DNA from 4 places in the Pseudoduganella sp. HUAS MS19 genome. Region 4 is predicted to be linked to each of the others. Evidence: riboswitches for the same ligand, from Rfam matches in the RefSeq annotation. Region 4 holds a riboswitch; each other region holds the start of a gene.
The links. Region 4 has a riboswitch for cobalamin ahead of ACWBU6_RS01555 (energy-coupling factor ABC transporter permease). Riboswitches for the same ligand answer to the same signal wherever they lie in the genome.

Region 1 (5,432 bases), 400 kb from region 4:
GAGAACTTCCTGGCCGGGGGCGCGGCCATCAACGTTTTCGCGCGCCAGAATGGCTGCTCGCTGAAAGTGGTGGATGCGGGGGTCAAGCATGATTTCGGACCGCGCGAAGGACTGGTCAACCGCAAGATCGCCCCGGGCACGGCCAACTTTGCGCAGCAGCCTGCCATGTCGGTGCAGCAGTGCATGGAAGCGATCGAATGCGGCATGGACCTGGTGGCCGGGCTGCCGGGCAATGTCCTGGGCTTCGGCGAAATGGGGATCGGCAATACGACAGCCGCCGCAGCGTTGATGCACCGCCTGACCGGCATCCCGGTGGCGGATTGCGTGGGCGCCGGCACCGGGCTGGCGCCGGAAGGGGTGCTGCACAAACAGCGCGTGATCGAAGCGGCCATGGCGCTGCATGCCGACGCAAAAGGCGGCCTGCAGGCGCTGGCGGCCTTCGGCGGCCTGGAGATCGCGATGATGACCGGCGCCATGCTGAAAGCTGCCGAGCGCCGCATGGTGCTGCTGATCGACGGCTTTATCGTCACCAGCGCCCTGCTGGTGGCTTCCCGCGTGCAGCCGGCGGTACTGGACTACTGCGTGTTCTCGCACTGCTCCGACGAAAACGGTCACAAGCGCATGCTCGATTTCCTGGGCGGCCGCCCGCTGCTGAACCTGGGCCTGCGCCTGGGAGAAGGCACAGGCGCCGCACTGGCCGTGCCGCTGCTGCATGCCGCCGTCAACTTCCTGAACCAGATGGCGACGTTCGAGTCGGCCCAGGTCAGCGAGAAATCCGAGTAAGGCCGATGCAGCAGCTGCGTCTGTTCTTCATCGCACTGCAATTCTTCACGCGCCTTCCGATTCCGCGCTGGGTAGGCTTCGAGCCCGCGTGGCTGCACCATGCCTCGCGCTATTTTCCGGCAGTTGGACTGGTCGTGGCGACGATTGCGGGCGCAGTTTACGCGGCGGCGGCCCTGGTGCTGCCGCCTGCGGTTGCCGTATTGCTGTCCACCGCCGCCGGCATCTATGCCACGGGTGCTTTCCACGAAGACGGTTTCGCCGATAGCTGCGACGGCCTGGGCGGCGGCCACACGCGCGAGCGAGTGCTGGAAATCATGAAGGATTCGCGCATCGGCGCCTATGGGGCCATCGGTATCGGCCTGATGCTGGCGACCAAGGTCGCCACGCTGGCCAGCATGCCGAAACTGGCGGTGCTGGGCGCGCTGCTGGCGGCGCACCCGCTGTCGCGCCTTATGGCCTGTTCGCTGATCTGGCGGATGGACTATGCGCGTGCCGAGGGCAAGGCCAAGCCGCTGGCCCAGGAGATGCGCAGCGGTGAATTTGCCATCGCGGCGCTGACGGCGGCCCTGCCTGCTGCCGCAGTAGCCTGCGCCGGCTGGCTGACGGCTACCGCGCTGGCAGTGGGCCTGGGCGGCATGCTGCTGGCGACTCTCTGGCTGGCGCGCAAATTCCGGCGACGCCTGGGCGGCTATACGGGCGACTGCCTCGGCGCTGTCCAGCAGCTGACGGAAGCCGTGTTCTACCTCGGCGTGCTGGCCTGCCTGTGGAACTGATCCTCGTCCGCCATCCCCAGCCCGACGTGGCGCCGGGCGTGTGCTACGGCAGCAGCGACATCCCGGCCGAGGCGGCCGCCCTCGCCGCCGGCCACGCCGCCCTGGCACCGCAATTAGCCGACGCCCTCGCGCGGGGTTACCGCCTGTATTCCAGCCCCCTGCAGCGCTGCACGGCCCTGGCTTCCCTGCTGGGCGCATTCACGCCCGACGCGCGCCTGGCGGAGATGGATTTCGGCGCCTGGGAGCTGCGCCGCTGGCCCGAAGTCGCGCACGCCGAGGTCGACGCCTGGGCCGCCGACCTGCTCGATTACCGCCCTGGCGGCGGCGAAACCGTGCGCGAGGTGGCAGGCCGCGTGCAATCCTTCCTCGACGGGTTGCAGCACGACGCCATTATCGTCTGCCACGCCGGCACCATGCGCCTGATGGCGGCCATCGCCGCCGGCGCCCCCCTGCTGCAGGCCGCCGCCAAACCAAACCACATCAAGTATTGCGGGATCCTGCGCTTGTCCTGGCCAGCCAAGTCCGTATAATGGCGGGGTTTTGGTGCCCGCAATCGAACTCTCGAATGCAGTTAAACGGGAAACACGGCGCTGTCCCCTGACAGCCAACGTGTGCTGCCCCCGCAACGGTAAGCAAGTGCCGCCTTCAATGTGCGGCAGCGACCTCACGGCCACTGTGCGAAAGCATGGGAAGGCCAGGCCGCCAGACTTGCCAGCCCGGATACCGGCCAGACCAGGTGGGAACGCGCCCTGCGCCCGTTCCTGTTCATGCCGGCTTACGGGGACGTGGGCCGGCGGCCCGTTACGAAAGTTGTCATGTCTTTTCCCGTCACCCGGCAAGCGGCCCTCGCGTCGCTGGCACTGGCTGTTGCCGCACCTGCCGTCCAGGCACAAACCCAGGCTCCCGTACTGAACTCCGTGCTGATCACAGCCACCCGTACGCCGCAGGCAGCGCGCGACATCATCAGCGACACGCTGACCATCGGCCCGGAAGAAATCGCGCGCAGCGGCGCCGGTTCCATCACCGAGCTGCTGCAGCGCCAGCGCGGCATTGAAGTCAGCCGCAACGGCGGCCCGGGCAGCAATGCCAGCGTATTCCTGCGCGGTTCCAACAGCAACCAGGTGATCGTACTGATCGACGGTGTGCGCATCGGCTCCGCCAGCAGCGGCGCGGCCGCATGGAACGCGATTCCGCTGGGCGCAGTGGAGCGGATCGAGGTCGTGTACGGCCCACTGAGCACGCTGTACGGCGCCGACGCCATTGGCGGCGTGGTGCAGATCTTCACGAAAAAAGGCCAGGGCGGCTTGGCGCTGGATGCCGGCGTATTGGCAGGCACGTACGGCACGCGTTCCGGCACCGCCGGCATTTCCGGCAGCGCCGGCGCCTTCAGCTATGCGCTCAGCGCAGGCAGGGAGCGATCCGACGGCTTCTCCGCCACCCTGCCGGGCAGCACCAGCTACAACAGCGACGACGACGGCTACGACCGCAAGCACGCCAACGGCCAGCTGGCATGGCAGATCGCGCGCGGCCATGAACTGGGCGCATTGTTCCTGCACAGCGACCAGGAAGCGGATTTTGACGGCGGCACCAAAGTGCGCGCGTGGAGCACGCAAAAGCTAGGCACCGCTGCAGTGTATTCGCGCAATCGCCTGATGGACGCCTGGCAGATGACGACCCAGGTGGCGCAGTCGCGCGACAAGTCCGGCAGCTTCACCGCCACCGCCAGCCAGATCGATACCAGGCAGTCCCAGTTCAGCTGGCAGAACGATATCGCTCTGGGCTCTGACAGCCTGCAGCTGCTGGCCGAACACCGCAAGGAGGAAATCGAATCCAATACCGCCGCCCTGGTGCGCGAGCGCAGCACCATCTCCTGGGCCGCCAGCTACAACATGAAGCGCGGCGACCACCTGCTGGCAGCTGCCATCCGCAACGACGACAGCTCGCAGTATGGATCAAAGAACTCCGGCTCGCTTGGCTACGGCTACCGCATCACGGCGGGCCTGCGCGTCAATGCCAGCTATGGCACCAGCTTCCGCGCGCCCACCTTCAATGAGCTGTACTACCCCGGCTACGGCCTGCCGGCCAATCGCCCGGAAGAAGGCCGCAATCGCGAGATTGGCATCCACTTCGAGCAGGCCGGCACCGCACTGGCCGCCGTGGCTTACCGCAACAAGCTGACCGACCTGCTGGTAAACACCGCTCCTTGCCCGCTGCCCGGCTTCCGCTTCGGTTGCGCCTACAACGTGAACCAGGCCACGCTGGAAGGCATTTCGCTGTCGGCCCGCCGGCAACTGGGCGGCAGTTTCACGCTGTCCGCCAACGCCGACCTGCAAAACCCGCAAGACGACGGTACCGGCAAGCTGCTGGTACGCCGCGCCAAGCGCCACGGCAATGTGGCGCTGGAATATACTGCGGGCAGGCTGAGCAGCGGCGCCGAATGGCAGGTTTCCAGCAACCGCTTCGACGATACGGCCAACCGCAACCGCCTGGGCGGCTACGGTTTGCTGAACCTGTATGCGGCCTGGGAGTTCGACCGCGCCTGGACAGCCACCCTGCGCTGGAACAACCTGGCCGACAAGCGCTATGAACTGGCGCGCAATTACGCCACCGCCGGGTCCACCGTGTATGCCGGCCTGCGCTACGGCTACAGATAAATGAGATAAGCTGCCCGCTATGCATCCTCTTTCCGCCAAACTGCGCCTGCGCGCAGTCACCGTCGTCATCCTGCTGGTGCTGTTATCGCTGGCCAGCCTGGTGGCCGCCGGCATGATCGGATCGGTCAGCATCCCGCTGGCCGACATGCCAGGCGCGCTGCGGGAGTTCATCAGCGGGCAACCGGCCTCCCTGCCCGGCCACCTGCTTGGCTTGCGCGCCGAGCGGGCGGCCACCGCCTTCGTCACCGGCGCCTCGCTGTCGCTGGCCGGCGTCATGATGCAGGCCTTGCTGCGAAATCCCCTGGCCGATCCTTTTGTACTGGGCATTTCTTCCGGCGCGTCGGTCGGCGCACTGGCGGCATTGATGTTCATGTGCGCCGCATGGATGGTCGATGCGGCCTCCTTCGCCGGCGCTGTGGTCGTATCGATGATGCTGTATTTCCTGGCCCGGCGCGACCTGCGCGGCGGCACCGCGGCGGAAGGCGGCACGGCCCTGCTGTTGTTGACCGGCGTGATCCTGTCTTCCGGCTGCGTCGCCCTGGTCACACTGATGCTCTCGATTGCGCCGGAAAGCCGCCTGCGCACCATGGTGTTCTGGCTGATCGGCGACCTGTCCGGCTCCCCGATCCGCTGGCTGCCATGGATCGTATTGGCCGGCGGCTTGGCATTCGCCCTGCGCGCCGCCCGCTCCCTGAACGTGATGGCGCTGCATGCGGAAGCTGCGGCTACGCTGGGCATCCGCGTCGGCGCCTTGCGCAAGGGCCTGTTCTTCTGTTCCGGCCTGCTGACCGCCAGCGCCGTGACGACCGCCGGCAGCATCGGCTTTGTCGGCCTGATCGTGCCGCACGCCTGCCGCTTCGCCTTCGGCCCGGACCATCGCCTGCTGGTGCCAAGCGCCGCACTGGTCGGCGGCGCCTACCTGGTGCTGGCCGACACTGTGGCGCGCACCATCATCGCGCCGCAGCAGCTGCCGGCAGGCGTGGTGACCGCGCTGGTCGGCACCCCGGTCTTCCTGTATCAGCTGCACCGCCTGAGGAAATAAGATGATCGGCACCCATCAACTGCGCCTTGCCATGGGCAAGCGCACCCTGGTCGAAAAGCTGGACTGGCAGGTTGGCGACGGCGAATGCTGGAGCGTGATCGGCCGCAACGGCGCCGGCAAAAGCACCTTGCTGCGCACCCTGGCCGGCCTGCGCCAGCCAGAGGAGGGCTATGTCAGCAT
Region 2 (5,432 bases), 1.7 Mb from region 4:
AACAAATTGCACAGGAGTGCCTGCAGAATGAGTAGTTTTGACGCAACCAATAAGCGCCTGAAAAACATTCATACTCGCATCCCGGAATTCCCGGAAGACCTGGTACGCCTGCTGCGCATGACCTATCACGTCCAGAAGCGCATGAAGGATCTGGCGAATTCGGTGCTGCGCAAGTATGACCTGGTCGATGCCAGCTATATGGTGCTGGCGGTGCTGTATGGGTCGGAGAATGAGACTTCGACCGCTTCCAACCTGGGCGAAGCCTGCATGGAAAAGCCGGCCAACCTGACCCGGGTTTGCAACGACCTGGAAGCGCAAGGCCTGATCACCCGTGGCAACCGCCCGGGCGACCGCCGCTGCGTGATGATTACCCTGACCGACGCCGGCCGCAACCTGATCGAACAGGTGATGCCGGAAGTCTGGTCGCGCACCACCCGCGCCTACGACGGCTACAACGGCGACGACATCCGCGTACAAGAACAGCTGTTCAAGCGCCAGCTCGCAAACCTGGATGTAACCGCTTAATTAAAAGTCGGGGTCAGCTCCGGCAATCGGACATTTTGCTTCGCAAAATGTCCGATTGCCGGAGCTGACCCCGACTTTCATTTCTGTGGCTTGGTGTGTTTCATGGCGTAGTACAGGTGCTGCCACCAGTGCTCGCGCGACTGCACGCTCAGCATGCACTGGCGGTCGATCTCTTCCTTGAAGACTTGGTCGCGGCATTGTTTGCTGGCCAGCGCATTGCGCTGGTTTTCCGCATTCACCAGCGCCAGGACGAGCCAGAACGCCAGCCCGGACAGCAGGATAACCAGCGTCCAGGCCAGATGATTGACCCAGGTGCGCTGCACCAGGCCGGCCTCGTCAGGGGCCGATTCCCGGAATGCTCGCATCACCCCTTCTTCACGTTCGTCCATGTCTTACTTCTTGCTTGCTGCAACCTTGGCGACCAGGTAGTCGACAACCGCCAGCGCCGCGGCCTGGGACTGCTCTTCCGGCTGATTCGGGCGGCCGGCCATGGTCGGGGAGGTCACGTAACGGCCATCGACCACCAGGGTCGGCGCGCTGTCCACCTTGTACTGGGCAACGGTACTCTCCATGCGCTTCATTTTAGACTCGACGCTGAAGGATTTGTAGACGCTTTCATATTTGGCCTTGTCGATGCCGGCGCTGACCACCACGGCAGTCACGTCTTCCTCACGCATCAGGCGCTTGCGCTCAACGTGGATGGCATGGAACAGCTTCTGGCTGGCGGCATCGGTGGCGCCCATGGCTTCCAGGGTCACGTATGCGCGTGCCAGCGGGTCCTTTTCGCCGCGGGCGAAGTGAATGCGGCGGAAGTGGACCTTGTCGGCGTTCTGCTTGACCCAGGCGGCGATGCGCGGCTCAAGCGCGTTGCAGTGCGGGCAGGTGTACATGAAGAACTCGACCACCTCGACCTTTTTACCCTGGGCTTCAGTGCGCACCGGGGTGTCAAGGACCGTATAGTCAACGCCTTGTTTCGGCTCGGCGGCGTAGGCGCCGGCGGCGGTAAACATCAGGGCGGCAGAAGCAATCAGCAGTCGCAGCAAACGCATGGTCATCCTTACGGGTAAGTGGTAAACGCCGCGAGATTACCATTTTTTGCGCGCTGTGATCAGCCCCGTGGGCCAAATTGGCGCCAACGGGGCGGTTTTAAGCCAGCTTTAAGCGCTTAGAAGTCGTAGCGCGCCGAAACTTTCAGTTGGCGGCCGCTGTTCGGATAAATGCCTGCGCGGCAGCTGAACGCCTGGCTGAAGTGCTCCTTGTCGAACATGTTCAGCGCGGTCAGCGCCAGCTCCCATTGGCCGAATCTGCGCGCGTAGCGGCCATCGACCACGGTATATGCCGGCATGCGGGCGTCGCAGCTATTGTCAAAGTCGCCACCATAACGCTGCTTACCCACGCGCTGCACGCCAATGTCGGCGCTCTGGCCGTCGGAAGGCAGCCATGCCAGGCGCACGGTCAGGATGTTCTTCGGTACCAGCGCCAGCTCGCGCCCGGCGTTAGGGCCGGAGCGGAACTCGGCCTCCACTTGCTGGTAGTGGCCCTGCACCTGCCATGCCGGAGCGAAGCGGTAGCTGCCGTCCAGTTCAAAGCCCTTGCGCTGGGTCGGGGCCAGGTTGGTGTTGGCGCCGAACATGCCTGCGGTCGGATCGTAGTAGATCTCGTTGTCCAGGTTGTGGCGGAAGATGCGCGCGTCGGCCTTGAAGGCGCCCCGCGCGTAACCGAGGCCGATTTCAGCATCGTGCGAGCTCTGGGTTTCCAGCGGCTTGTTGGCTTGCGGGGTGAAGCCGTTCTCGTCGGAGTTGGCAACGCGGTAGCTCTGGCCCAGCTTGGCCCAGGCGGTCAGGCCTGGCGCGGCCAGCATGCTGCCCTGCACTTCCCAGGCGTTGTTGGCTTGCTTGACGCTGTACGTGGCGCTGGTGAATGGCATCGGATCGACCGAGTCCTTGTCGAACAGTTCGCGGCGCACACCGGCGGACAGGCGGAACTGTTGCCGACCGGTGAATTTCATCTCGTCGCGCACGTAGAAGGCCTTGCTCTTCTGCTTGGCGTCGGCGGCCGAGAAGGTTGCAGTGGTGACGCGGTTCCAGCGGCCGAAGTCAAAGCCGGCAACCAGTTCGTTCAGCACGCCGTTGAACTGGCCCAGGTGGCGCACGCGCGGCGAGAACTGGGTCTGCTCGGTGTCGTAGGCCGAACTGGAAACGCCAAACATGGTGAAATAGGTGGCTTTGGCTTCCTTCTTGCGGTGCGACAGCTCGGCCGCCAGGTCGAAGGCGCCGATCTTGCGTTCCCAGGCGGCTGTGTAGCGCTCGCTATCGAGCTTGCCGAAATCGTTCGGGGTCAGGGTCTGGCGCGGGTTGGCGTTGAATTGCGCTTCCGTCAGGCTGCCGGCGAAGCGCTGGTCCTGGCGCGCGATATCGGCGCGCAGCGAGAAGCTGCCAACGCCTGTGTGGAACTTGACGCCGCCGTTGAAGCGCGACTGCTTGAACTCGTTGTTGTCGCGATAGTTGTCGGAGCGCTGGTGGCCGGCCGAAGCATCAAAGGCGAAATCGTCGAAGCCCTGCACCACGCTGGCGCGCACTTCGCCGCTGTCGAACTGGCCCAGCTCAGTGAACATATTGCCGCTGCGGGCACCGGCCTGCGGGCGCCTGGTGGTGATCTGGATCACGCCGCCGGTCGCGCCTTCACCATACAGCACGCTGGCGCCGCCGCGCATGATATCGATACGCTCCACCATATCGATCGGGATGGTGGACAGGGTCGCACTGGACAGCTCGTTCTCGTTCAGGCGCACGCCATCCAGCACGATCACCACGTTCTGGTCGCTGTTGGCGCCAAAGCCGCGCAGGTCGAGGCCGAAGTCGGGGCTGCCGGTCAGGCTCTGGCGGCCGTATACGCCGCCGATCTTGCGGATCGCCTGGCTGACGTCGGATACGCCGGCGCGGCGAATATCTGCCGCGGTAATGGTGGTGGCGCCGATCGGCAGCAGCGATGGATCGCTGGCAAAGCGGGAACCGGAAACGACAACGGTGTTGGATTGGGCTTGGGCCGCTGCGGCAAAGCACAGGGCAACAGCTGCGGCAAGCGCGCAGCGCGAGGTGATGAAGGTCATGACTTTTTGAATGAGTATTTTCCGCCTGCCTCCCCGCAGCCGGAATCCACGGAAGACGATCCCTGTGCGGGTGCGCTTCCACCTCCCTGGCCGGTATCCGGGCTGGCAAGACTGACCGTTCCACCTTCCTGCAGCTGCAGTGGTTATCTGGCGCGGCCTGCCGTCATGAGGACGGCGCTTGCGTACCGTTGCGGGGGCAGCACATTGCGTTTCCCGTTTAACTGCCTCCATGAACAGGAGGCGGGCACCAAGGCGCCCACATTATACGCTGCTTAGGCTATAGTGACGCGTTGCCAAATTGTTATGAGGGACTCATGCGTACTTTCATCGCGCTCGCGGCCATCGCACTGCTGGCCGGCGCCGCCGCACCGCAAGCCGAGATACCGACGGCGCCGCGCAACGCCGCCGCAGTCACCGCGCCCAGCGCCCCCGGTGCGTGGGGCGGCATGCGCACCGGCCAGGAAGCCACGCTGTCGGACCGCGTGGTTGACTACAAGATCGAGGCCAGCCTCGATCCCGTCAAGCACACCATCGATGGCAAGCAGCGCCTGACCTGGCGCAACCGCAGCAGCAATCCGGTACGCAGCGTGTACATGCACCTGTACCTGAACGCCTTCCAGAATCCCGGCAGCACCTACTTCACCGAGCAGCGCAAGAGCGGCGCCGGCTTGCGCTCCGGCGTCGATACCAGTGACGGCGAATGGGGCTACATCGCGTTGCGCAGCGTGCAGCAGAACGGGGCCAAGGTAGCGTGGCAGTTCGTGCAGCCCGATGGCGGCCCCGCCACCGACCGCACCGTGGTGCGCATGGACCTGCCGCAGCCGGTCGCGCCCGGCGCCAGCACCACGCTCGACATCAGCTTTTTCGACCAGTTGCCGCGCGTGGTATCGCGCACCGGCTACTTCGGCACCTTCCACCTGGTGGCGCAATGGTTCCCCAAGATCGCCGTCCTTGAATTGCCCGGTGAGCGCGGCGCCACGCAGGCACGCTGGAATGCGCACGAGTTCCATGCCGAGTCGGAGTTCTATGCCGACTTCGGCAGCTACGACGTCAAACTGACCGTACCTAAAGGCTATACCGTGGGCGCCACCGGCGAGCTGCAAGGCCCGCCGGCCGAAAAGGACGGCAAGCTGACCCACCACTTCGTACAAGGCGACGTGCACGATTTTGCCTGGACTGCGGACAGCCGCACCGCCAGGCCATTGACCGGCACCTGGACCGGCGCGGGCAGCCCGCAGGTAAAGATCACCGTGCTGTTCCCGCCGGAATACGCATCGAACGCCGCGCCGGTGCTGAAAGCCGCCAGGGATTCGCTGGACTACTTCTCGAAAACGCTCGGCCCCTACCCTTACAAGACGGTCACCGTGGTCATCCCTCCCTACAATGCGCGCGAAGCGGCCGGCATGGAATACCCGACCTTCTTCACTGCCGATGCTTACAAGGACCTCACGCCCGGCACCTTGAGCGCTTTCGAGCTCGATTTCGTCACGATCCACGAGTTCGGCCACGGTTATTTTTACGGCATCCTCGCCAGCAACGAGTTCGAAGAACCGATGCTGGACGAAGGCCTGAACCAGTACTGGAACACGCGCATGCTGTCCGACCTGGGCCGCAAGGTCGATGCCACCACGCCCCTGCTCAGCAGGCTCGGATTTGCGCCGCGCTTTGACGTCTGGGACGCTGAGCGCGCCATGACCCCGCGCGAAGAGCCAGCGGATCCGCTGGGCGCCAGCGCCTTCCATCGCCTGCAGGGTGTGGGTCCCGTATATTCGCGCACCGCGACCGCCATGCACGACCT
Region 3 (5,432 bases), 620 kb from region 4:
CCGAACACCAGTCCCGGCACCAGCAGCTTGCCGCCCTCGACCATGATCTTGCCGGGCGCCGCGCCCCAGCCCTTCAGGCCTTCGATGCCGTAGGCGGCCACGCGGCGGCGCAAGGGCTCCAGCGCAGCACAGCGGCGCGCCGCCCTGGCCTGCAGGCAGCCCGCATAGCCATCGGCCAGCGCGGCCAGGTCGCGGATCGCCGCCTGGCGCTGCGGATGGCCGGCGCCTTCCACCAGGTGCTGCAATTCCTTGATCACGACTTCGGCCTGCTTGCGGCCCAGCACCCATTCGCCGGCAGCTTCCGCTTCCAGCACGTCGGCATGCAGGCGCCCCAGCAGGCCATTGCTCATTTCGCCCCGTACGCGCGGCGGCAGCGTCGCGAACCACTTCGCGTAATCGGCTGCGCTGACGCTGTTCACGGAAGGCGCCAGCTCGCGCAAGGCGCCGCGGTCTTCCGGCAAGTTGACGCCGTGCGCCATGATGCGCTCGAGCAGCGCTTGCGGCGAGTCCGGCAATGCGCCGACCGCGTAGCCGGCGTCCTTCAGTGCGTGCAGCATGTCGAACAGCGAAGCCGGCACGTCGAGGTTGTCGGCGCCGATGTTCTGCCGGCCCGGCGGGTGGTTGTAGTAGACCAGCGCCACGCGCTTGTCGCGGTTCGGCTTGGCACGCAGCGCCAGCCAGCGGTCGACGCGTGCGGCCAGGCGTTCCGTTTCCGCCGCCAGCACTACCGGCGGGCGGTTCTCGATGCCGGTCAGCTTGTCGCGCTGCGGCTCGCCCAGCGCGGCCACCACGACAGGCTGGCCGATGCCCTGCAGCTCCGGCAGCGCCACCCGGTACTGCACCGAATCGGGCGGCAGGCCGTCCGGCGACAGGCGCCATTGCATGGCGGTGCGGTCGGACAGGCGGATCGCCTTGAACAAGGGAATGTCGAGCTTCTTGAACGCGCCGCTGACGGCCTCGCGTCCTTCGGCGGCACCCACGACGAAGTCCTGCAGCACCACCATGGCGGCCGGCACGGCGGGCGCAATCAGTTCCGGCAAGCGCTCCAGGGCCTCGCGCGAAGCGCCGCCCCAGCGCGGCAGCACCTGCACGCATTGCTGGCCGTTGCGCTCGATCCGGCGGCACACGGCATCCGGCACCGCGCCGTCCATGTTCGACAGGTCCAGCACGACCACCGTGGGGCGGGCCTGCAGGCCCAGTTGCGCCGCCCTGCCCCACGCTGCCGCATCGTGCAGTTCGCGCTGGCCGGCGCGCAGGCGCAGTGCCGGTTCCGGCAGCGGTTCGGCCAGGGCGGCGGACGGGTCGAGCAAGTGGGCGAACAAGGCCGCCGTGTTGTCGCGGCCACCGGCTTGCCATAGCTGGCGGGCTGCCAGCCACTGGGCCGCTGCGGGGCGCGCCCTGGCCGCCTGCAGCGCTGCTTGCGGCGGCTGCTCGGTCGACAGCTGGCGCAGCGTTTCCGGCGAAAATCCTTGCAGGTTGCCGTGCCGCCCGCGCGACAGCAGGCTGAGCGTGGCCTCGCCGTTCATGGCCAGCACTGTCGCTGGCGCACGGGCGTGGCGCGGCAAGGCTTCCTTCAGGCGCCGCGCCGGGTCGCCAAACAGCGCTACCGCCAGGATGCTGTCGGCCTGCGCCAGCCACTGGGCGGCCTGCTTGTCGTCGGCCGCCATCCACTGCGCCGCAGTGCGCAGGACGATGCGGTCGCGCGGATGGGCCGCCAGGTGGCGGTGCGCCGCCTCGATGGCGACAGGCGCAGCGCGTTCGGTGACGACGGCAAACAGCACGGCGGCATTGGCAGGCATGCAAGCGAATGCACAAAGCAGGACTGCGATGGTCCGGGCAAAGGTAATGGTAGGCACAGCGGATTTCCGAGCACGCAAAACCACACCCCGGGCTTCGCACAATCAAGGTGACTGGCCGGTCTTCTGGCTCGCCTTCATCCTCCGCTGGCCTGGCCTTCCCGTGCGATGCACAGTGGCGTTGGCCAGTTTCGTCCGGCTTACAGCAGCGGGGGCTGCGCCGGACTGGCGCAAGATGGCAATCCCGCGCGGCACCGGCTTCCCGTTTCACCTCCCGGCAGGCTTGCAGGAAGGCACCAATCACATAAACGTGCGCCATTCTAGCAGACGGCGCTGGGCGGACAATCTAGCCAGAAAAATAACGACTGTTGTTATAAAGATCCACTTCTGCGAAATGATTGGTAATTCGTGAGAATTAGGTATTTACTGCTAAGTACGCGTCAAAGAACGTGTCTGGGAGAGTAAAAATGCATAACAAGACAACATTACAAGTCCTGGCAGCCGCCTCCGGACTTGGGGATGAGCGCATCCAGGAACTGTGGGAAGGGGCGGATATGTATGCCCGTGCCCAGGCTGGGAATCCGGATTCGCCGCGCTACCAGCAAGTGCTGCACGAGCGCATGGCGGCCATGGTCGAACGCGAAGTGGCCAAACGCCATGCCGCGGACGGCGAACCTTGGGTGCTGGCCGATGCCCACCTGGGCCAGATCGAAGTGTCGCTGTCCGATGCCCTGAAAGCCTTCGGCAGCCGCACGCACCACGTTATCCACTAGCAAGGCAGCGCCGCAAACACGGCTGTGAACCGCACCCCGATCCCGTGCCGTCCACACTGCGGCGCCTGTTGTACGGCGCCCGCAATCTCCAGCCCGATCCCCGGCATGCCAGATGGCAAGCCGGCCGGCGTGCCCTGCATCCAGCTCGATTCACACAGGCGCTGCAAGCTGTATGGCTTGCCCGAACGCCCCCTCGTGTGCGTTCAATTCAGCGCCGACGAAGCGGTGTGCGGCGAGTCGCGCGAGCAGGCCATGCGCTGGCTGGGGTGGCCGACGCGGTAAAATATCGCCCCATCATGAGTTTCCAATGCCGCCCAGCCTGCGGCGCCTGCTGCACGGCGCCCTCGATCACTTCCCCGATTCCCGGTATGCCGCACGGCAAACCGGCCGGGGTGCGTTGCGTGCAACTGGGAGACGATGCACGCTGCAAGATTTTCGGCCAGCCTGAGCGCCCGGCGTTCTGCGCCGGCCTGCAGCCCTCGGCCGAGATGTGCGGCGAAACGCGCAGCCAGGCCATGCACTGGCTCAGTGCGCTCGAACTGGCCACCGCACCCTGAACACGCCTGCCGCCGGCATTGGAAACGATTCCCGGCTAGAATGTTCAGCCATGAACCAAACCATCGACCACCGCCACCGCCGCTCCACCCGCCTGGCTTTCCTGACGGCGGGCCTGGCCATGTCCGCCTGGGCGCCGCTGGTGCCCTATGCCAAGGAGCGCCTGCAGCTGGCGGAAGGCCCGCTCGGCCTGCTGCTGCTGTGCCTCGGCCTCGGCTCGCTGCTGGCAATGCCGCTGACCGGCGCGCTGGCGGCGCGTTTTGGCTGCCGCAAGGTGGTGCTGTGGTCGGCGCTGGCGGTCTGCCTGGCCCTGCCCGGCCTGGCGCTGGCGCCGACCCCCATCCTGCTCGGGCTGGTGCTGTTCGTGTTTGGTGCTGCGCTGGGCACCATGGACGTGGCCATGAACGTGCAGGCGGTGATGGTCGAAAAGGCCAGCGGCGGCGCCCTGATGTCGGGCTTCCACGGCATGTTCAGCCTGGGCGGCTTTGCCGGCGCAGGCGGCATGGCGCTGCTGCTGTGGCTTGGCAGCGGGCCGCTGGGCGCCTGCCTGGCCATCGCGGCGCTGATCGTGCTCCTGCTGTGGCGCGCCGCGCCCGACTTGCTGCACCAGCCGGAAGCGGGCGCAGGCGACGCGCCAGGCTTTGTCATGCCGCATGGCGCCGTGATCTTCATCGGCGCCCTGTGCTTCATCGTCTTCCTGGCCGAAGGCGCCATGCTGGACTGGAGCGCCGTGTTCCTGAGCGCCGAACGCGGCCTGGAAGAAGGTCGCGCCGGCCTCGGCTACGCCGCCTTTGCCATCGCCATGACGGTGGGCCGCCTGACCGGCGACCGCGTCGTGGCCCGCTGCGGCGGCCGCCGCGTGCTGCTGGCAGGCGGCCTGTGCGCCGCCGCCGGTTTCTTCACGGCAGTGGCCGCGCCGACGCCGGCCGTGGCGCTGGCCGGCTTCGTGCTGGTCGGCCTGGGCGCCTCGAACATCGTGCCCATCCTGTTTACTGCCGCCGGCAACCAGCGCGCCATGCCGGCCAGCCTGGCCATTGCCGCCATCACCACCATCGGCTACGCCGGCATCCTGGCCGGCCCGGCCCTGATCGGTTTCGTGGCCCACCTGTCCAGCCTGAACCTGGCCTTTTCCGTGCTTGGCGGCGCGCTGTTGCTGGTGGCCGCCAGCAGCCGCCTGGTGCGGGTCCACTCCTGATGCAGCGCAAACCGGCGCCCGGGCAACGGGGCTAACCTTGGATTATGTGCGTCGCCGGAGGACGCTCATGGTAAGCTTCGTGCCCGCGCAGCATGCCGCCCGCGTCCTCCCATCGATTCACTTAACAAAATCACAATGGATATCGTTCTCCTGCTGAAGGCCCTGATCATGGGTCTGGTCGAAGGATTCACAGAATTCCTGCCGATTTCTTCCACCGGCCACCTGATCCTGGCGGGCAGCCTGCTCGACTTCACGGGCGAGAAGATGAAAGTGTTCGAAATCGTGATCCAGGGGGGCGCCATGCTGGCCGTGATCTGGGAATACCGCCGCAAGATCGGCGAGGTGTTGGCCGGCATCTTTCACGAGCGCAAGGCTCAGCGTTTCGCGCTGAACGTGCTGGTCGGCTTCGTCCCGGCCGGCGTGCTGGCCTATCTGTTCAGCGAAAGCATCCAGGCCGTCCTGTTCCATCCGGCCCCGGTGGCGCTGGCCTTCATCGTCGGCGGCGTCGTCATCCTGTGGGTGGAGCGCCGCGCCCGCCTGCACCCGGTCACCGTGCGCGTGCAGACCGTCGACGACATGAGTATCGGCGACGCACTGAAAGTCGGCTGCGCCCAGGCGTTCGCCCTGATCCCCGGCACCAGCCGTTCCGGCGCCACCATCATCGGCGGCCTGCTGGTGGGCCTGTCGCGCAAGGCGGCAACCGAGTTTTCCTTCTTCCTTGCCATCCCGACCCTGCTCTCGGCCACCTTCTATTCGCTGTGGAAGGAGCGCGCACTGCTGTCGGCAGCCGACCTGCCGGTATTCACCGTCGGCACCGTATCGGCCTTCGTCTCGGCCTTCCTGTGCGTGCGCTGGTTGCTGCGCTACGTCAGCACCCACGGCTTCACCTTCTTCGCCTGGTACCGCATCGTATTTGGCGTGGTAGTCCTGGTCACCGCCTACACGGGCGTGGTCACCTGGCACGAATGACCGACAAGATGGACCAGCCAGACACCAGCCAGCGCGCGCTGCACCTGCTGCAGACCGTATTCGGCTACCCTGCCTTCCGCGGCCAGCAGGGGCAGATTGTCGAGCATGTCGGCAACGGCGGCGATGCCCTGGTGCTGATGCCCA
Region 4 (5,432 bases):
CCGCCCATCATGAAGTGCATGCTGCCCCAGCCATGGTCGGAACCATCGTTATTGGCCACCAGCGTGCGGCCGAAATCGGAGGCGGTGAAGGTGGTCACCTTGTCGGACACGCCCAGTTCCACCGTCGCTTGGTAGAAGGCGGACATGGCATCGCCCAGCTTGGCCATCAGGCCCGGATGGACGGTGGCCAGGTTGTCGTGGGTGTCGAAGCCGCCCATCGAAACAAAGAATACCTGGCGCTTGGCGCCCAGGCTGCCGTTGGCGGAGATCATGCGGGCGACCATTTTCAGCTGGTCGCCCAGCGAGTTCGATGCCGGGAACACCGTCTGCAGCGCGGGCGCCGTAGCCAGGGCCGAAGTCAGTGCCGCGTTGGCATCCACCGAACGGCGCGCCACGCGGTTGTATTCGTTCTCCAGCGCGTGCGTGCGCGGCTGAGTGATCAAGGTACGCAATGCCTCGGTGGCGGAGGAGGAGCCGAACAGCGGCGACTTCAGGCCATTGAACTGCATCGAGCCATTGGACGACACCTGGTATTGCACCGCCGTCTTGCCTGCCATATAGACCGCATTGCCGGAGACGTTAACACAGGTGAAAGTGGCGTTGCCGTTGCCGGACTCGAACAGGTCGCCAAGCCGGCCACCCCAGCCCGTGCGCGAGCCTTCCGGCGCGGACGATTGCCAGATCGATTGCTGGTCGTTGTGCGAGAACAGTTTTGGCGGCAGCGGCACGGATTTGGCCTGGTATTGCGCTTTGCTGGTGGGCTGGATCAGCGGGCCCACGTTCAGCATGACGCCAAGGTGGCCGGCGTTGAAGATCGGGACCAGGGGCGCCAGCGCCGGGGCGAGCGCGAACTCGCGCGCCCCGCCGGACGAGTCCTGCACCGGGACCGATGGCGCCAGCGCCGTAGCCGCCAGGGCGTCGCGGGCATAGGCAATTGTCGGGCGCAATTGCTGGTACAGCGCATAGCTGGTGCTGTCGTACGGCACAACTGTGTTGGCGTAGTCGTTGCCGCCGTACAGGAAGACGCAAACCAGCGCCTTGTAATCGCTTGCGGTGGCTGCCGCCGCCTCGGCGATCGACATCAGGTTGATTGCCCAAGGCGCCGCCACACCTGCCACGCCGAGTGCCGATGCGCGCTTGAGGAAGGCGCGGCGCGAAGCTTGATTTGTCATGGTGGGAGCCTTTATTTCTGCACAATGAATTCAGGGGATGCCATCACCAGCGTGAGCGCTGCGTACACGCGGTTGGCGCGCGCTGCGTCAGTGCCGGTCGCCATGCCGGTGACGGCGTTGCGGATCAGGGCGACGGTGTCCACACCCAGTTGGCCGGCCGCCAGAACCAGGTTGATCTCGTCGATCAGCGCCGGTACGTTGTCGGCCAGGGGGAGCAGCGTCGAATAGTCGGCCTTCACGTCGCCGATGCCTTTGCTGATAGCGGTTTGCATGTAGTTGGCATAGCCGACCACACTGGTTTCGTTCACGATCTGGAACTCCGGCGCGACCACGCCCAGCGCCGGCGGCACGTAGCCGGGACGGAAGAAGTTGAACACGCTCGGCGAGCGCAGCGGGCTTTGCCCCAGGCGGAACGCAGGTTCGCTGGTGTTGCCGATGGCCCAGGCATCGCTTGGCGAAGTAACACTGTAAGCGCGCGCCCAGGCGCTAAAGCGCAGGATCGGTTCGCGCACCTTGCCGAAACTGGACGAGGTCAGGCTCGATGCGGAACGTGCTTCCGGGTCCAGCAGGATCGCCTTGATCACTGCTTTCAGGTCGCCTTTGACGCCGCTGCCGTTGTTGTCGAAGACGGCGGCCACGCGCGCCACATAGGCTGGTGCGGGGTTGCTGGTGACCAGGCGCTGGATCAGTTGCTTCGAAACGAATGGCGCCACGTTAGGGTGCGCGAAAATCGCGTCGAGCGCCTTGTTCAGGGCCGTCGCGGCGTCGACGCCGCTGGCGATGGTGGTGCCGAGGAAGATTTTTTCGCCGGGCTCGTATTTGCTTCCGACCTGGACCATCGGCCGCTTGCGGTAGTCCGGCGTATCGTTGGTGCCGCCGGCGAGATCCGAGTCCCAGCCGGTGAAAACGCGGGCCAGGCCGGAAATGTCGGCCTGGGTGTAGGTTTCCTGCTCGGTTGCCGTGCCGTCCGGGTTCAGTTTCACCAGGCCGATGGTGAAGAGCTGCAGGATCTCGCGCGCGTAATTCTCGTCCGGCATGGAGCCGGTCTTCGGATTGGCCTTGGCGTTGCCGCGATAGGTCAGGTACTCGCCCATGGCGGTCGACAGTGTGACCTGCTGCAGCAAGGTTCGGTAATTGCCGAAGGCGTTGGCCTCGAGGAGGTCCATGTAGGCGGCGCCGGTGAAGGCGCGCCAGGCTCCGGTAAAGCCGTCCAGCGAAGCGACAACGATTTCGGACAGGGCCAGCGTCACGCGCTGGCGCAGGGTATCGGGGGACTTCAGCAGCTTGAACCAGAGCGCTGCGTCGATACCGGCCTGGTTGTTCTTGTTCTCGATGGCGTTGAAGCCCTTGGCCATCAGCCAGTCCCAGCGTGATTGCGATGCCGGCATTGCCATTTGCTCGTCCAGCCACTTGCTGTAGCCGACAGCCTGCACCTTGGCCATCTGTTCACGCGTTGCGCCCATCGACGCCTGGGCGAGGAAGCGCGCGGCCTGGGCGCTGGCAATCGATTCGCCCAAGGTCTGCGGTACCGGGGAAGTGCTGCCGCCGTCGCTTTCACTGCCTCCGCCACCGCCGCCGCAGGCGGTCAGCAGCGCCGCCGCAGCGAGCGCCGCCGGGAGCTTTGGCAGGCTCTCGTTCTGTTCGATTGTGTCGTCCATTGTTGCCCCTTGGAAATTTCCTGGAGGGAGCAGTATAGCGAGAAATGCTTGGGTAAAACCTATCGTGCGCCGGGATTGTCTGATTTCTTCAACCCTGCGGAAGCTAGTCAGGAGCGACTTTTTTTATAAAAGTTATTAGGACGGTGCGGTTTGCCACCGCCAAGTTCTTTAATGTACTATTCGGCAATTGGGTGCGCGCGTCCTGTCCTGGATGCGCGTTAAACGGGAAACCGGTGACGCTGCCATATGCAGCCATTCCGGTGCAGCCCCCGCTGCTGTAAGCCTGACGACTTCGGAAACACGCCACTGCGCTTGCGCGGGAAGGCCCGAACGAGGATGAAGGCGAGCCAGAATACCGGCCCGATACTGCCAGCACTATTCTCCGGGGTGAAGGGAAGCCGCTGTCGACCGGCTTCCTGCGTCTTGTCCGCCCGCCTTGTCGACCGTCTTTTTTGCTCTCCCCTGAAAGTGCTCCCATTGACCATTCGACGGGAGGTTTCGAATGCACATCATGGAAGGTTTCCTGCCCCCGGCGCATGCGTTGGGCTGGGCAGCCGTCTCCATTCCGTTCCTGGCCTGGGGCTTGCGCAACATGTCGCGGGACCTGCGGCTGCATCCGGAACGGCGCATGCTGCTGGGCGTGGCTGCGGCCTTTGCTTTCCTGCTGTCGGCGCTGAAGCTGCCGTCCGTGACGGGAAGCTGCTCGCATCCCACCGGCGTAGGACTGGGCGCGCTGCTGTTTGGGCCGGCTGCGATGGTACCGGTGGGCTTCATCGTGCTGCTGTTCCAGGCCTTGCTGCTGGCGCACGGCGGCGTGACGACGCTCGGCGCCAATGTGTTTTCCATGGCGGTCGTTGGGCCGTTCGTTTGCTATGGCGTGTTTCGCACGGCGGCCGCCTTGGGCCTGTCGCGTTCCATGGCAGTGTTCATGGCTGCCTGCATTGGTGACCTGGCGACCTACCTGACAACATCGGCCCAATTGGCCTGGGCCTTTCCCGATCCGGTCGGCGGCATCGGCGCTTCGTTCGCCAAGTTCGCCGGCATCTTCGGCCTGACGCAACTGCCGATCGCTATCAGCGAGGGCTTGCTGTCCGTGCTGGTGGTGAATGCAATGGCGCGCTTCAATGCGCATGAGCTGCGCACGCTCCCGGTGATGGCGCTGGCGAAAGGAAAAGCGGCATGAAGGCGAGTACCGCCTTGCTGTGGGGGACCATCGTCCTGTTGACGGTGTTGCCGCTGTGGCTTGCTGCCGTGCCGCCGGCGGAGCCGGGGGCCGCGGCGCAAGAAGCATTCGCCGGCGCGGACGCGCGCGCGCAGCAGGCAATCAGCACGATCGCACCCGCCTACCAGCCTTGGTTTGCGCCGCCGTTCGAACCTCCGAGCGGCGAGATCGCGTCGCTGCTGTTTGCGCTTCAGGCGGCGGCAGGGGCGGGCGTAATCGGTTTCTGGCTCGGCATGTCGGTTGCGCGGGAGCGCGAGCGCCGGCGCGCGCACCCAGCGTCGGGGCGGGATACTGATGCGAATTGATGGCGCGGCCTACGCCTGCCGCTGGCAGGGCGTCACGCCGGCCGCCAAGGCGCTGTTCGCGCTGGCGGGGGTGGCTGCCGCCCTGATCGCCCTTAGCCCGGGCACGCTGGCCGTGCTCGCGCTGCTGTCGACGCTCGCCACACTTGCCGGCGCGCGCGTGCCGGTGCGCAGCTATTTTGCCGTGGCGGCAGCTCCGCTCGGCTTCCTTCTATTGTCCTGTTTGACGATGTTGTTCACACCTGCTGCCGGCGGCGGCTGGCGCTGGGCGCCGGAACTGCTGCCGGCTGTCGCGCACATTGCACTGCGCTCGCTCGCCACACTGGCTGCGGTACTCGGACTGGTGCTGGCTACGCCACTGCCAGACTTGCTGTCGTTGATGCGGCGTCTGCGTATGCCCGCGTTGCTGCTGGACCTGATGGCGCTGTGCTACCGCATGCTGTTCGTCCTGCGCCAGGCATGGAGTGAAGCCGGCACTGCGCAGGCGGCGCGCCTCGGGCATCGTGGCTTGCTCCAGCGCTGGCGGTCGACAGGCTTGCTGGCCGGACAGGTGGCATTGCAGGTATGGCAGCGTGCAACGGCACTGCAAATGGCAGCCGATGCACGCGCCTTCCAGGGCGGCCTGCGTTTCCTGCCTGCGTCCTTCCCTCATGCACGGCGCCATGTCGCACTGTCGCTGGTTGCGAGCGCGCTGCTGCTGGCATTTTCCTTGCGGGACAGGCTATGACTCCCTTGATAGGACTGGAAGCAGTGGAGCATGCGTTCGCCGACGGCAATTCCGGCCTGCGCGGCTGCAACCTGACGCTGCGGCGGGGCCGCCACGCGCTGCTCGGTGCCAATGGCGCCGGCAAAACGACGCTGCTCCTGCATTTGAACGGCTTGCTGCGCCCGACCGCCGGCAACCTGCGCTGGCACGGCCAGCCCTATGACTACAGCCGTCCTGGTTTGAACGCCTTGCGAAGCCGTGTCGGCCTGGTGTTCCAGAACCCGGACCGCCAGCTGGTCTGTGCGCTGGTCGAAGAAGACGTGGCATTCGGGCCGCTCAATCTCGGACTCGACGATGCCACGGTACGCGCAC

Region 1: it holds a riboswitch for cobalamin, as region 4 does, so the genes downstream of both, ACWBU6_RS29180 (TonB-dependent receptor domain-containing protein) here and ACWBU6_RS01555 (energy-coupling factor ABC transporter permease) in region 4, are expected to answer to the same signal.
Region 2: it holds a riboswitch for cobalamin, as region 4 does, so the genes downstream of both, ACWBU6_RS09500 (TonB-dependent receptor) here and ACWBU6_RS01555 (energy-coupling factor ABC transporter permease) in region 4, are expected to answer to the same signal.
Region 3: it holds a riboswitch for cobalamin, as region 4 does, so the genes downstream of both, ACWBU6_RS28130 (cobaltochelatase subunit CobN) here and ACWBU6_RS01555 (energy-coupling factor ABC transporter permease) in region 4, are expected to answer to the same signal.

The regions. Positions count from the first base shown of each region.
Region 1 is NZ_CM132133.1:6,350,424-6,355,855, forward strand. It holds gene cobT (nicotinate-nucleotide--dimethylbenzimidazole phosphoribosyltransferase) at 1-783, shown strand, start outside; gene ACWBU6_RS29170 (adenosylcobinamide-GDP ribazoletransferase) at 789-1,556, shown strand; gene ACWBU6_RS29175 (histidine phosphatase family protein) at 1,547-2,086, shown strand; cobalamin riboswitch at 2,081-2,302, shown strand; gene ACWBU6_RS29180 (TonB-dependent receptor domain-containing protein) at 2,372-4,210, shown strand; gene ACWBU6_RS29185 (FecCD family ABC transporter permease) at 4,230-5,252, shown strand; gene ACWBU6_RS29190 (ABC transporter ATP-binding protein) at 5,254-5,432, shown strand, end outside.
Region 2 is NZ_CM132133.1:2,068,417-2,073,848, reverse strand. It holds gene ACWBU6_RS09515 (MarR family winged helix-turn-helix transcriptional regulator) at 28-525, shown strand; gene ACWBU6_RS09510 (hypothetical protein) at 603-914, opposite strand; gene ACWBU6_RS09505 (thiol:disulfide interchange protein DsbA/DsbL) at 918-1,574, opposite strand; gene ACWBU6_RS09500 (TonB-dependent receptor) at 1,691-3,634, opposite strand; cobalamin riboswitch at 3,706-3,901, opposite strand; gene ACWBU6_RS09495 (M1 family metallopeptidase) at 3,949-5,432, shown strand, end outside.
Region 3 is NZ_CM132133.1:6,129,731-6,135,162, forward strand. It holds gene ACWBU6_RS28130 (cobaltochelatase subunit CobN) at 1-1,856, opposite strand, end outside; cobalamin riboswitch at 1,896-2,112, opposite strand; gene ACWBU6_RS28135 (hypothetical protein) at 2,264-2,569, shown strand; gene ACWBU6_RS28140 (YkgJ family cysteine cluster protein) at 2,594-2,851, shown strand; gene ACWBU6_RS28145 (YkgJ family cysteine cluster protein) at 2,866-3,126, shown strand; gene ACWBU6_RS28150 (MFS transporter) at 3,177-4,319, shown strand; gene ACWBU6_RS28155 (undecaprenyl-diphosphate phosphatase) at 4,455-5,288, shown strand; gene recQ (DNA helicase RecQ) at 5,285-5,432, shown strand, end outside.
Region 4 is NZ_CM132133.1:334,470-339,901, forward strand. It holds gene ACWBU6_RS01545 (DUF1501 domain-containing protein) at 1-1,172, opposite strand, end outside; gene ACWBU6_RS01550 (DUF1800 domain-containing protein) at 1,184-2,830, opposite strand; cobalamin riboswitch at 3,005-3,208, shown strand; gene ACWBU6_RS01555 (energy-coupling factor ABC transporter permease) at 3,333-4,013, shown strand; gene ACWBU6_RS01560 (energy-coupling factor ABC transporter substrate-binding protein) at 4,010-4,357, shown strand; gene cbiQ (cobalt ECF transporter T component CbiQ) at 4,347-5,081, shown strand; gene ACWBU6_RS01570 (energy-coupling factor ABC transporter ATP-binding protein) at 5,078-5,432, shown strand, end outside.